3 regions of the Pseudomonas sp. S2_C03 genome follow, and region 1 is predicted to be linked to each of the others. Evidence: predicted binding sites of a transcription regulator. Region 1 holds the regulator's gene; each other region holds the start of a gene.
The links. The regulator FliA, encoded in region 1, starts transcription of late flagellar genes. The targets are predictions, from matches to a motif close to CTAAAGTTTNNNNNNNNNNNGCCGNTAA.

Region 1 (4,383 bases):
GAGGTAGTGGTTTATGCAAGTTAAGCGTTTTTTCGCCGCCGATATGCGTCAGGCCATGAAGCTGGTTCGTGATGAGCTGGGCGCTGAGGCCGCCATCATCGGTAATCGCCGGATCGCCGGCGGTGTCGAGCTGACGGCGGCCCTGGATTACAAACTGTCGGCACTGGCCCCGCGTGTTCCCAACATGGAACTCGAGGATGAGCTGCGCAAGACCCAATCGCGGATCGTCACCGCTCAGGCCGAACTGAGCCTGCGCAGCGAAGGCGAGAGCGACAAGTCGACCAATCGCCAGTTGTTCGCCGGCTTGCCGTTGACCGCTGCCGAGCCGCTGATCGAGCCGACGTACAGCGAGCCACGCCGTGCCGCACCTGCGCCTGCGCCCGCTGCACCGGCCGGCGTCGATCCACGGATGCTCGATTCGATGCGTTTCGAGCTCAACAGCCTGCGCGAACTGATGGAAGTACAACTGGGCTCGCTGGCGTGGAGCCAACTGCAGGGTAATGCGCCGGCCCAGGCCAACCTGTGGCGTCGTCTGCAGCGTATTGGTTTGTCCGGCCCGTTGTCGCGCGACCTGCTGGAAATGATCTCTGGCGTTGAGGAGCCTCGGCAGGCCTGGCGCATGTTGCTGGCGCACCTGGCGCGGATGATCAGCACGCCGGAAGTCGAGCCACTGGAAGAAGGAGGCGTGATTGCCATGGTCGGTCCGGCCGGCATGGGCAAGACCACCACCCTGGCCAAACTGGCGGCCCGCTACGTGCTCAAGTACGGCGCGCAGAGCATTGCCCTGGTGAGCATGGACAGCTACCGCATCGGTGCCCAGGAGCAACTCAAGACCCTGGGGCGCATTCTCAACGTCTCGGTAACCCACGTCGATCCGGGCCAGTCCCTGGTTCAGGCACTGGATCCGTTGCTGCGCAAGCGCGTGGTGTTGATCGATACCGCCGGCCTCCAGGCCAGCGATCCAGCGCTGCGCATGCAGCTTGAAAGCCTGGCCGGTCGTGGCATCCGGGCAAAAAATTACCTGGTGCTCGCAACCACCAGCCAGAAGCAGGTTCTAACGGCCGCTTATCATAGTTACAAGCGCTGCGGGCTGGCAGGCTGCATCCTGACTAAACTGGATGAAACGGCTAGTTTGGGCGAGGTGTTGAGCCTGGCAATCAGTCATGAATTGCCGGTGGCTTACCTCACCGATGGACCACGTATTCCGGATGACTTGCATTTGCCGCGCCGTCATCAGTTGGTCAGTCGCGCCGTCAGCGTGCAAATGCAGGAAGAACCCAGCGAAGAAGCCATGGCTGACATGTTCGCTGACATCTACCACAGTCCGACCAAGCAGGTTGGCTGAGGTGAACAGTTTTTGTACCTACATCGATGGTCTGCCAGGCATTGTTCCAGTTGCGAACGCGCAGCCAGTCATGTGGCCTCCGTCTATGCAAGACAAGGTAAAGAAATAACATGGGCAGCATGCATCCCGTACAGGTGATCGCGGTGACCGGCGGCAAGGGTGGCGTCGGCAAGACTAACGTGTCAGTGAACTTGTCCCTGGCTCTAGCGGAGCTAGGCCGGCGGGTCATGCTGCTGGACGCCGATCTGGGGCTGGCGAACGTCGACGTTCTGCTGGGCCTGACACCCAAACGCACCCTGGCCGACGTGATCGAGGGCCGCTGCGAGCTGCGTGACGTATTGTTGCAAGGCCCCGGCGGCATCCGCATCGTTCCCGCCGCCTCCGGCACACAGAGCATGGTGCACCTGAGCCCGGCCCAGCATGCCGGCCTGATTCAGGCGTTCAGCGATATCGGCGACAACCTCGATGTGCTGGTGATCGATACCGCTGCGGGTATTGGTGACTCGGTAGTCAGTTTTGTCCGCGCCGCCCAGGAAGTCCTCCTGGTGGTCTGCGACGAGCCAACGTCCATCACTGACGCTTACGCTCTGATCAAGCTGCTCAACCGTGATTACGGCATGAACCGTTTCCGCGTCCTGGCCAACATGGCCCAGAGCCCTCAGGAAGGGCGCAACCTGTTCGCCAAGTTGACAAAGGTCACGGATCGTTTCCTTGACGTCGCCCTACAATACGTCGGCGCGGTGCCCTACGACGAAAGCGTACGCAAGGCCGTCCAGAAGCAGCGCGCTGTTTATGAAGCTTTCCCGCGTTCCAAGTGCTCGCTGGCTTTCAAGGCCATTGCACAGAAGGTCGATACCTGGCCACTGCCCGCCAACCCGCGCGGGCACCTGGAGTTTTTCGTCGAGCGCCTCGTGCAACAAACGGCAGGACCCGTGCTATGACCGCCAGCGGTTACAACCTCTACAAGAAATCGGCGCGTTACGCGCAGTACGAGCTGATCGAGCGTTACGCGCCACTGGTCAAACGCATTGCGTATCACTTGTTGGCGCGCCTGCCGGCCAGTGTTCAGGTCGAAGACCTGATCCAGGCCGGGATGATCGGCCTGCTGGAAGTGTCCACCAAATACGACGCCAGCAAAGGCGCCAGTTTCGAGACGTACGCGGGCATTCGAATCCGTGGCGCCATGCTTGATGAAGTGCGCAAAGGGGATTGGGCGCCACGCTCGGTTCACCGCAATACCCGCATGGTCAGCGACGCAATTCGCTCGATTGAAGCTAAAACCGGCCGTGACGCTAAAGATCACGAAGTTGCGGCCGAACTCCAATTGAGTCTCGATGATTATTACGGGATTTTGAACGACACCCTGGGCAGCCGGTTATTCAGTTTCGACGATCTTTTGCAGGACGGCGAACACGAAGGGCTGCATGAGGATGGCGCGAGTGCTCATCTCGAGCCGTCACGCGATCTGGAAGACGAACGCTTCCAGGCGGCGCTGGCGGACGCGATTGCCAATTTGCCGGAGCGCGAGCGACTGGTGTTGGCGCTGTACTACGACGAAGAGTTGAATCTCAAGGAAATCGGTGAGGTCCTGGGGGTCAGCGAATCTCGGGTCAGCCAGTTACACAGCCAGTGCGCGGCCCGTTTGCGGGGGCGTTTGGGGGAGTGGCGAGCGCGCTGAAGGCAGTGTGGGGACACTGCGAACGTGGCTGGTGCGGGGTTGAACCGTGCCGGTCTCGATCTGTTGTGCTCCAGACAGTCATTGAGTGCTCTGCCGAATTGATTGAAATGGCGCGTCCAGGTGCTGGGCGCGTTTAAGACTGCTTGGAGGTCGAATTGGACAAGAACATGAAAATCCTCATCGTTGATGACTTTTCAACGATGCGGCGGATCATCAAGAACCTGTTGCGTGACCTTGGGTTCACCAACACGGTTGAGGCTGACGATGGCATCACCGCCATTCCGGTTCTCAACAGCGGAAGCATCGACTTTCTGGTAACCGACTGGAACATGCCTGGCATGACCGGTATCGATCTGCTGCGCCACGTGCGCGCCGACGAAAAACTCAAGCACCTGCCGGTATTGATGGTCACTGCAGAAGCCAAGCGCGAGCAGATCATCGAAGCTGCCCAGGCCGGTGTAAACGGTTATGTCGTCAAACCCTTCACGGCCCAGGCGTTGAAAGAAAAAATCGAGAAGATTTTCGAACGCATCGGTTGAGTCACCGCGCCACGGGGGAGCTATGGACCACAAAGAATCTTCACAGGGCGAGTTCGAGTCGACCCTGAAAAAACACGCGGTCGAATTGGTCGAAAGCCTTGAAAAAGGCAAGTTCGGTGACGCGGTACAACTGATCCATGAGCTCAATCAGACCCGTGACCGCGGCCTGTATCAGGAAGTGGGCAAGCTCACCCGCGAATTGCATAGCGCGATCGTCAATTTCCAGATTGATCCGCACATGCCGCAAGCCGAGGAAGTGTCCCAGATCACGGATGCCACCGAGCGCCTGGGGTATGTTGTCAAGCTGACCGAGGCCGCTGCGAACCGCACCATGGATCTGGTCGAAAGCTCAACGCCTCTGGTCAACAGCCTTGGCGATGAAGCCCAGGCATTGAGCACGGACTGGGGGCGTTTCATGCGCCGCGAAGTCGGGGCCGAAGAGTTTCGCGAACTGGCGCGGCGTGTCGACGGTTTCCTGGCTCGCAGCAGCAAGGACAACCGGGCGGTATCGAGCAACCTCAACGACATTCTGCTCGCGCAGGATTACCAGGATCTCACCGGTCAGGTGATCAAGCGTGTGACGCAATTGGTCACGGACGTTGAAACCAATCTGCTCAAACTTGTGCTCATGGCCAGTCAGGTGGACCGCTTTGCGGGCATCGAACATGACCGGGAAGCGATGCTTGCAGAAAAAGATCCACAAAAACATCTCTCTCAGGGTGAAGGTCCGCAGATTCATGCCGATAAAAGAGAAGACGTTGTGTCCGGTCAGGACGATGTGGACGATTTGCTATCCAGCCTTGGATTTTAGGTTTTATTAG
Region 2 (4,383 bases), 2.2 Mb from region 1:
CTAATACCTTCATGGATTCAGCACCGGATCGCTACGCCAGGTGCGCCAGCCTTGAACGGCCAGGAGGGTAAAGAGGCCATATAGCGCAGCAGTCAGGACCATGCCCTTGTAGATGAACAGGCCCACGAAAACACAATCCAGCACGATCCACAGGGGCCAGCATTGCAGGCGCTTTTGCGCCATCCAGACCTGTGCCACCAGGCTGAAGGCGGTGAGGGCGGCGTCAAGCCATGGCTGGGCGGCGTCTGTCCAATGTGCCATGGCTGCGCCCAACAGCAGGCTGCCGATAGCGCCGAGCGCCAGGCCCCCGGCCAGGGCTTGTGTGCCCAGGCGGGTGACATCACGGCCTCGATGGTCCTGGCCCGCCCGTGTCCATTGCCACCAGCCATACAGCTGCAACCCGGCGTAGATCACTTGAAGCAGCATGTCCGAGTACAGCTTCACCTCGAAGAAGACCCAGCTGTAGACCAGCACCATGACCAGGCCGATGGGCCAGCACCACGGGTTCTGCCTGACCGTCAGCCACACGGCGATCACGCCGAGGGCGGCGGCGAACAGTTCAAGCCCGGACATGGAACAACCTCGGGGAGAAAGAGGAGGGGGCGGATTGTACCGGCAGGCGCCCCCGAGTAGAACCGGCCAGCGCGCAGTCTCGTCGCAGCGGCGCAGAGCGGGCCGCTGCGACGGGACTGTTTAGACGCGGAACTGTCTGAGCAGGGTGTTCAACTGTTCGCTCAAGTCCTTGAGGCGAACACTGGCCACGCTCGACTGTTCCGCCGCCAGCGCCGTGCTGTGGGACAAGCCTGCAGCCTGGGTGACGTTCTGGTTGATGTCCTCGACCACATGCGCCTGTTGCAGGGTGGCGCTGGCAATGGAGGTATTCAAGCCGTTGAGGTTGCGCAAAGCCTGGCCGATGGCGTTGAGGCTGGCGCCCGCCAGGCCTGCCTGTTCGATGGTCAACTGGGACGCGCGGCTGCTGTCGCCAATGACCTTGACCGCCGCCTCGGAATGGCTTTGCAGGCGCTCGATCATCGACTGGATCTCGGCGGTGGATTTTTGCGTGCGCTGCGCCAGCAGGCGCACTTCATCGGCCACTACGGCGAACCCGCGTCCCTGCTCACCGGCTCGCGCGGCCTCGATGGCGGCGTTGAGCGCCAGCAGGTTGGTTTGTTCGGCAATCGAACGGATCACTTCCAGCACGCTGCCGATCTGGGTGCTTTCGGTGGCCAGCGTACGGATGACCTCCACGGCCTGGTCGATGGTGGAGGACAGTTTGTCGATCTGTTCCAGGCTGCTGTCGATGTTCACCTGACCCTGCTGCGCCTGGGACTCGGCATCGCGCATTTCGCTCGCCGCATGCTCGGCGTTCTTGGCGACATCCTGCACGCCGTACGTCACTTCGTTGATGGCTGTGGCCACCAGCTCCATCTGCTGGGATTGTTGCTGGCTGCGCTGCTGCGCCTGGGCGGCATCGTTGCCCAGCTCGTTGGACGATTGGCCGAGCGCGCCAGCCGAGACCTGCAACTGGCTGATCACGCCACGCAGTTTGGCGGTGAATGCGTTGAAATGGTGGGCCAGTTGCGTGACTTCATCGTGGCCATGGGTATCGAGGCTACGAGTCAGATCGCTCTCGCCGCTGGCGATATTGGCCATTGCGTTCACGGTTTCCTGCAAGGGACGCACAATGCTGCGGGCGATCAGGATCACCAGCAATGCCATGATCAAGGCGATCACCAGGCCGACGCTGGAGGCTTTCCACACCTGGGCCTTGAACTCTGCCTGCAGGTCATCGATGTACACGCCCGAGCCGATCACCCAGCCCCAGGGTTCAAACAGTTTGACGTAAGAGGTTTTTTCCACGGCATCGCTGGCGCCGGGTTTTGGCCAGCGATAGTCGATCGCACCACCGCCCTTGGCCTTGGCCAGGGCTACCATTTCATTGAACACCGCGAACCCGTCCGGATCACGAATGGCCGAGAGGTTCTGGCCGTCAAGCTTCTGGTTGACCGGGTGCATGATCATCACCGGCGTCAGGTCGTTGATCCAGAAGTACTCATTCTCGTCATAACGCAGGCCGCGCACGGCGCTCAATGCCTGCTTCTGTGCCGCTTCGCGGGTCAGGGTGCCGGCGGTCTCCAGGCCGTGGTAATAGGTCAGAATGCCGCTGGCCGTCTGCACCACGTGTTGGGTTTTCTGTGCCTTGGCGTGATAGAGATCGTCGTGGATCTGCTTGAGCATCAACACACCCAACGTCAAGAGCATCATGACGGCTACGACCAAGATGAGCCACAAACGACGGCTGATCGACATACTGCGCAAGCTGTTCATAGCACTGTCACTCCGGTGTTATTGTTTTTTTATTCGGCAGAATCCCATCACACTTCGTCGAACGGGCATATCCGACCCAAGTCCAATAACGTGGCAGCGTTATTGGGGCTTGTCTGATAGGATTTCGGCCCTGAACGCAAAAACCTGAATTGAAGTTGATTTTTCACGGATTTTTTACGACTCCGTCGTGATTCTGTGCGCGCCGACCTTGCGTCGCGCTGATCATAATCAACGTTTTGCAATAAATACGATCGGGGCATGCCGTCGTGCATCGCTTCTTGGGGGATTGATGGATCTTTGGACCGCCTTGCAGGCATTGATACTTGGGGTTGTGGAAGGGCTGACGGAGTTTTTGCCGATTTCCAGTACCGGACACCAGATCATCGTGGCCGACCTGTTGAACTTCGGAGGCGAGCGGGCTATTGCCTTCAACATCATCATTCAGTTGGGTGCGATCCTGGCGGTGGTGTGGGAATTTCGCCGCAAGATTCTGGATGTGGTAACGGGACTGCCGACGCAACCCGGCGCCCAGCGCTTTACGCTGAACCTGCTGGTCGCTTTCATGCCGGCCGTGGTGCTGGGGGTGATCTTTTCCGACCTGATCCACCATTACCTGTTCAACCCGATCACCGTCGCGGCGGCATTGGTAGTGGGCGGGGTCATCATGTTGTGGGCGGAGAAGCGCGACCACGCCGTGCACGCTGAAACGGTCGACGAAATCACCTGGAAAGACGCCCTGAAGGTCGGCTTCGCCCAGTGTCTGGCGATGATTCCAGGAACCTCGCGATCCGGCGCCACCATCATCGGTGGGTTGCTGTTCGGCCTGTCGCGCAAGACCGCCACCGAGTTCTCCTTTTTCCTGGCCATGCCCACCATGGTGGCGGCGGCGGTGTATTCGGGGTTCAAGTACCGACATCTGTTCGAACCGGCGGACCTGCCGGTGTTCGCCCTGGGCTTCGTCACCGCGTTCATCTTCGCGATGATCGCCGTGCGTGGCCTGCTCAAGTTCATTGCCAGCCACAGTTACGCCGTGTTTGCCTGGTACCGCATCGCGTTTGGCCTGCTGATCCTGGCCACCTGGCAGTTTGGCTGGGTCGACTGGACGGCGGCCAAGTAATGAATGGCAGCCGCGCACGCCGTCCGCCCGAACGCCCGTCGGGTGGCCCGGTGCAAAATCTGCGGCTGAAACTGCTGGTGCTCGCGGTGGTGTGCGCGCTGCCGCTCATTGGCTCTGTCTCTTTCTGGGTGCAAGGCGTTTCGTTCATACCGCTGGCGGCCTATGGGCTCGTCAGCGTGCTTGCGTTTTTCCTTTACTGGCGCGACAAGCACAAGGCCCGCACTGAGGGCAGGCGCACCCCTGAAAACATACTGCATGCGGTGGGACTTGCCGGCGGCTGGCCTGGCGCCTTGCTCGCCCAGCAGGTATTGCGACACAAAACGCGCAAGGTTTCGTTTCAAATTCTGTTTTGGGTGATTGTGCTGCTTCACCAGGTGTTCTGGATCGATCAGTTGTTCTTGCAGACGCATTGGGTCGGCCCGTTCATGCGTTGATCGGGCTCAAGCATAGTCAGTGTTCGAGCCTCGCTTGCAAACATGTTGTTAACGGTTATTGCTGGCAAATAGGGTTACAACTGCGTGTTATGACACCGGTTTTCGCCGTGCTAGTTTTCGCCAACCTTAAATGTCTGGAGGTTGGCGATGAGACTTGAAACCGTGACTACCGAATGTGCCATGTATAAGTTGGCCCGATTTCTCGGCAGTTCTCCCGCCGAAAAAGTCGCGTATGTCAGGCGGCGATCAAAACTGCTCGATGGTACGAATTCAAGTCTTATCGCCGACGAAACCATCCTTGATAATCTGGTCGTCGTTGAAGATCGTATGCGGCAGTTTGTCCTGCACTTCGAACAAGTCCAATCTGCGATTACCCCCGGTCTTGTCCTCGAGAATTACGTGGTTTCGATGATCAACGAATTCGTCAATGTTGCGGTCGTTGCCGGTATCGAATCGATCCTGCAGGCATTGGAGCCTGTCGATACCGTAAGCCCTTTACCCGAT
Region 3 (4,383 bases), 1.8 Mb from region 1:
ATCACGCGGGAACATCTGGCCGAGGCGTTGCAGTATCGGCCGGCGACTCAATAGGGCTTGGATTGAGTCGCCCCCAATTGCGAGCACGCTCGCTCCCCCAGTAGATCTACATACTTCGGACCCTGTGGGAGCGGGCTTGCTCGCGATAGCTATTTCAGCCGTACCTCAACGAAACCGGTCAACCTCCGAGCGCAGATCCGCCGCCAGTTTCTCCAGCTCCTTCGCCGTGACAGCCAGGTTCGCCACCACTTCGCGTTGTTCGCTGTTGGCCAGCGCAATGCTTTGCAGGTTGCTGCTGAGCAACGTCGCTGTGCTGCTCTGTTCCTGGGTCGCGGTGGTAATTGCGGCGAACTGTTGACCGGCCGAGCGGCTTTGCTCGTCAATCCGCGCCAGTGCCGAGGCGACGTTGGCGTTGCGTGAAAGACCTTCCTGCATCAGCACGTTGCCCTGCTCCATGGTGCTGATGGCGTTGCCCGTTTCCTGCTGGATGCTCTGGATCATGCCGGAAATCTCGTCGGTTGCCTGACGAGTGCGGGACGCCAGGTTGCGCACCTCATCCGCCACCACGGCAAAACCGCGTCCTTGCTCGCCGGCACGGGCTGCTTCGATGGCTGCGTTGAGCGCCAGAAGGTTGGTTTGCTCGGCAATGGAGGTAATGGTGCCGACGATGCCGCCGATTTCCTGCGAGCGCTGCCCCAAGGTATTGATCACCGACGCCGTGCTGTTCAACGCACCGGCAATCTGCTCCAGCGAAGAAGACGCTTCGTCCATGGACGTACGACCGATCTGGGTTTGCTGGGCGTTCTCCTGGGCCAGTCGTTGGGTATTGCCCATGTTGTCGGCAATGTTCAGCGAGGTGGCACTGAACTCCTCTACGGCACCGGCCATGCTGGTGATCTCGCCCGACTGCTGCTCCATCCCTTCATAAGCACCGCCGGACAGGCCGGACAACGCCTGGGCACGGCTGTTGACCTCTTGCGAGGACTTGCGAATGTGCTCGACCATGGTCGACAGCGCCTGGCTCATCTGGTTGAACGCACGGGCCAGTTGACCTATTTCGTCATTGCTCGACACATTCAGACGAACGCTCAGGTCACCGGCACCCAGGGCTTCAGCCTGACGTACCAGATCGCTCAGTGGCGCAAGTTTACTGCGCAGCAGCCAGACTGCCGAACCCACGGCAATCAGCATCGCCAGCAAACTACCAATAGCCAGCTGAATACCGACGCTCCAGGTCACCGCGCTGATTTCCTCCTGCGGCATGCTGGCGACAACCGACCATGGACCGTCCTCGAAAGGCACCGCGACGCTGTAGAAGTCTTCCGAAGTGTCACTCCAGAAACCGCCATCGCTTGGCGTCTTCGCCAGATTGACGATGGCCGGGGCGGCTTTGTCCAGGGCTTGCACGCCGGCAATCGGCACCAGCCAATTGTTTTTCTCGTCGAGAAGCGCCAGCGATCCGGTCTGGCCAATACGGAAGCGCTTGAGGTTGGCAAACTGGGCGTTCTGCGCGTCGGTGTAGTCAAAACCCACGTACAGCACGGCAATCACCTTCCCGGTGCTGTCGCGCACCGGTGTGTATTGCGACATGTAGTAACGCTCAAACAACAGGGAGCGGCCAACAAAGCTCTGCCCCGACATCAAGCGAGCGTAAGCCGGGTTGGCATGATCGAGGATGGTGCCGATGGCACGGGTACCGTCCTGCTTCGTGACGTTGGTGCTGACGCGAATGAAATCCTCACCGTTGCGCACGAAGACCGTGGCCACGCCGGCGGTCATCTGCTTGAACTCGTCCACTTCCTTGAAGTTGTTGTTGAGCACTTCGTTACCCAGGTGCAGGCCAGGCGTCTGAGTGCCTGCCACGTTGAACTGTTCATCCGGGTGGACGCTCAGGCCGCCCGCGAAGCGCTTCTCGAACAGACCCGCCAGGCGCTGGGTACTTTCACGCAACGTGCTGTGGAAAGTAGTCAACTGATCGGCCAGCAAACGGGCTTCGCTGGCCAGGTGTTCCTCGCGTGTGGCGAGGTTGGCAGTGTCCAGCGAACGCAGGGCGAACAAGGTACTACCGGTGATAACGATTGCCAGGATCACAGCTAGCGCAAGGCCAAGCTGTGAGGCAATTCGAGCACGAGGTTGAGACATGACTGCTCCTGGCCGGGCGCCCTCCTCCTTGATTGGCTGCCCAGCAATTTTTCTAATAATGGGAATTGCGTGAAACCTGCACGAGGGTTCCACAATGATACTTTCGGCCTAAAAACCTAATACTTGAGTGGTTATCTCGGATACCGCGCAAGGCCGTGGTAGAGCAGGCTCTAACGATTCAGCGCAAGCGCTCTACGGCGGGCATTTTCATGGCTCGGACCTCGTTTTGCAGAAAGTCGCCGAGCCTGCGCAAACGTTCACCTCCCGGCCGGGTTTTCGGCCAAACGAGGTAATAATTCTCACCACTGGCGACGGCAGTGGGCCACGGCAAACTCAGTCGCCCCTGCGCCACATCCTCAGCCACCATCAGCAGGTCGCCCATCGACACGCCGTAACCCCGGGCAGCGGCAATCATGCCCAGCTCCAGCGTATCGAATACCTGGCCGCCCTTGAGCGACACCTGATCGGACAGCCCCATACGGTCCAGCCAACTGCGCCAGTCACGCCGGTCCGGCGTCGGGTGCAGCAGTTCAGCCTGAGCCAGGCGCTCGACATCCCACGGCTGGTCGTTGAGAAGATTCGGCGCGCCCACGGGGATCAGTTCTTCGGCAAACAACAGCCTGGCTTCCCAATCGGGTGGAAATTGCCCGTTACCCAGTATCACCGCGCAGTCGAAGGGCTCATGGTTGAAGTCCACCGAATCGATGTCCATCCACGCGCTGGTCAGTTGCACCTCGTTGCCCGGTTGCAGGTGGCGGAAGCGGCTGAGCCGCGCCAGCAACCAGCGCATGGTCAGGGTGGAAGGAGCTTTCATGCGCAGGATGTCATCTTCGGCCTGCAAGGTCTGACAGGCCCGCTCCAGCGCGGTAAAACCTTCGCGGATACCCGGCAGGATCAACCGCGCCGACTCGGTCAGTTGCAGGTGGCGACCGCTACGATGAAACAACCGGCAGGCAAAATGCTCTTCCAGAGTACGAATGTGTCGGCTGACCGCACTTTGCGTGATCGACAGTTCTTCAGCGGCGCGGGTAAACGAACTGTGACGTGCCGCCGCTTCGAATGCACGAAGGGCATACAACGGGGGAAGGCGACGAGACATGCGTAAAGCTCCTACAACGTAATCCCATAAACTTATCAGAAAGATCCCAAGATGAGTTTAAGTCATGCTACTCATCCTATTTATCCCTTTGTGCAAACCTCGCAAAGCGCCGAAAATCGACCCTTTCCTCTACTACCTGACTGTCGGGCGTGATAACAATGAAACATCCAGTGCGTTCAGAACTCTGGGCCATCCTGCGGCTGGCGGGGCCGTTGATTGCCTCGCAGCTGGCGCACATGCTGATGGTGCTCACCGACACCCTGATGATGGCGCGTATCAGTCCCGAGGCGTTGGCGGGTGGCGGACTCGGTGCGGCCACCTATTCATTTGTTTCGATTTTTTGCATCGGCGTGATTGCAGCGGTGGGCACACTGGTGTCGATCCGTCACGGCGCTGGCGATATCGTCGGCGCGGCGCGGCTGACCCAGGCCGGTTTGTGGCTGGCCTGGCTGATGGCGCTGGTGGCTGGGTTACTGCTATGGAACCTCAAACCCGTTCTGATCCTGTTCGGCCAGACCGAGACCAACGTGCAACTGGCCGGGCAGTTTCTGTTGATCCTGCCTTTCGCCCTGCCCGGCTACCTTAGCTTCATGGCCCTTCGCGGCTTCACCAGCGCCATTGGCCGCGCGACGCCGGTGATGGTCATCAGCCTTGCCGGCACCGTTGCCAACTTCGTGCTCAACTACGCGTTGATCACAGGAATGTTTGGTCTGCCGAAAATGGGCCTGGTGGGTATTGGCCTGGTCACGGCGATTGTTGCCAACCTGATGGCTTTGGCGTTGGCGTGGCATATCCGGCGGCACCCGGCCTACGATGCCTATCCATTGCGCCAGGGACTGTCGCGACCCAACCGTCAGTACCTCAAAGAGATGTGGCGCCTGGGTCTGCCGATTGGCGGCACTTACGCGGTGGAGGTCGGGCTGTTTGCGTTCGCGGCGTTGTGCATGGGAACCATGGGCAGCACGCAACTGGCTGCGCACCAGATTGCGTTGCAGATCGTTTCGGTAGCATTCATGGTCCCGGCGGGTATGTCCTATGCCATCACCATGCGCATCGGCCAGCACTACGGGGCCGGGCAATTGCAGCATGCCCGGATGTCCGGACGGGTCGGCATCGCTTTCGGAGCGGTGGCAATGCTGTGC

Region 2: a site for FliA is predicted at 2,450-2,477, ahead of AB4N64_RS07380 (methyl-accepting chemotaxis protein). Genes of this name have one in related genera too.
Region 3: a site for FliA is predicted at 2,243-2,270, ahead of AB4N64_RS25745 (methyl-accepting chemotaxis protein). Genes of this name have one in related genera too.

The regions. Positions count from the first base shown of each region.
Region 1 covers NZ_CP162766.1:3,787,638-3,792,020, reverse strand. The annotation lists gene flhA (flagellar biosynthesis protein FlhA) at 1-2, shown strand, start outside; gene flhF (flagellar biosynthesis protein FlhF) at 14-1,345, shown strand; gene fleN (flagellar synthesis regulator FleN) at 1,456-2,286, shown strand; gene fliA (RNA polymerase sigma factor FliA) at 2,283-3,023, shown strand; gene AB4N64_RS17485 (chemotaxis response regulator CheY) at 3,191-3,562, shown strand; gene AB4N64_RS17480 (protein phosphatase CheZ) at 3,585-4,373, shown strand.
Region 2 covers NZ_CP162766.1:1,615,560-1,619,942, forward strand. The annotation lists gene AB4N64_RS07370 (AAA family ATPase) at 1-13, opposite strand, end outside; gene pnuC (nicotinamide riboside transporter PnuC) at 10-573, opposite strand; gene AB4N64_RS07380 (methyl-accepting chemotaxis protein) at 694-2,328, opposite strand; gene AB4N64_RS07385 (undecaprenyl-diphosphate phosphatase) at 2,618-3,445, shown strand; gene AB4N64_RS07390 (DUF1294 domain-containing protein) at 3,445-3,879, shown strand; gene AB4N64_RS07395 (hypothetical protein) at 4,027-4,383, shown strand, end outside.
Region 3 covers NZ_CP162766.1:5,596,860-5,601,242, reverse strand. The annotation lists gene AB4N64_RS25750 (YifB family Mg chelatase-like AAA ATPase) at 1-54, shown strand, start outside; gene AB4N64_RS25745 (methyl-accepting chemotaxis protein) at 166-2,142, opposite strand; gene AB4N64_RS25740 (LysR substrate-binding domain-containing protein) at 2,321-3,241, opposite strand; gene AB4N64_RS25735 (NorM family multidrug efflux MATE transporter) at 3,400-4,383, shown strand, end outside.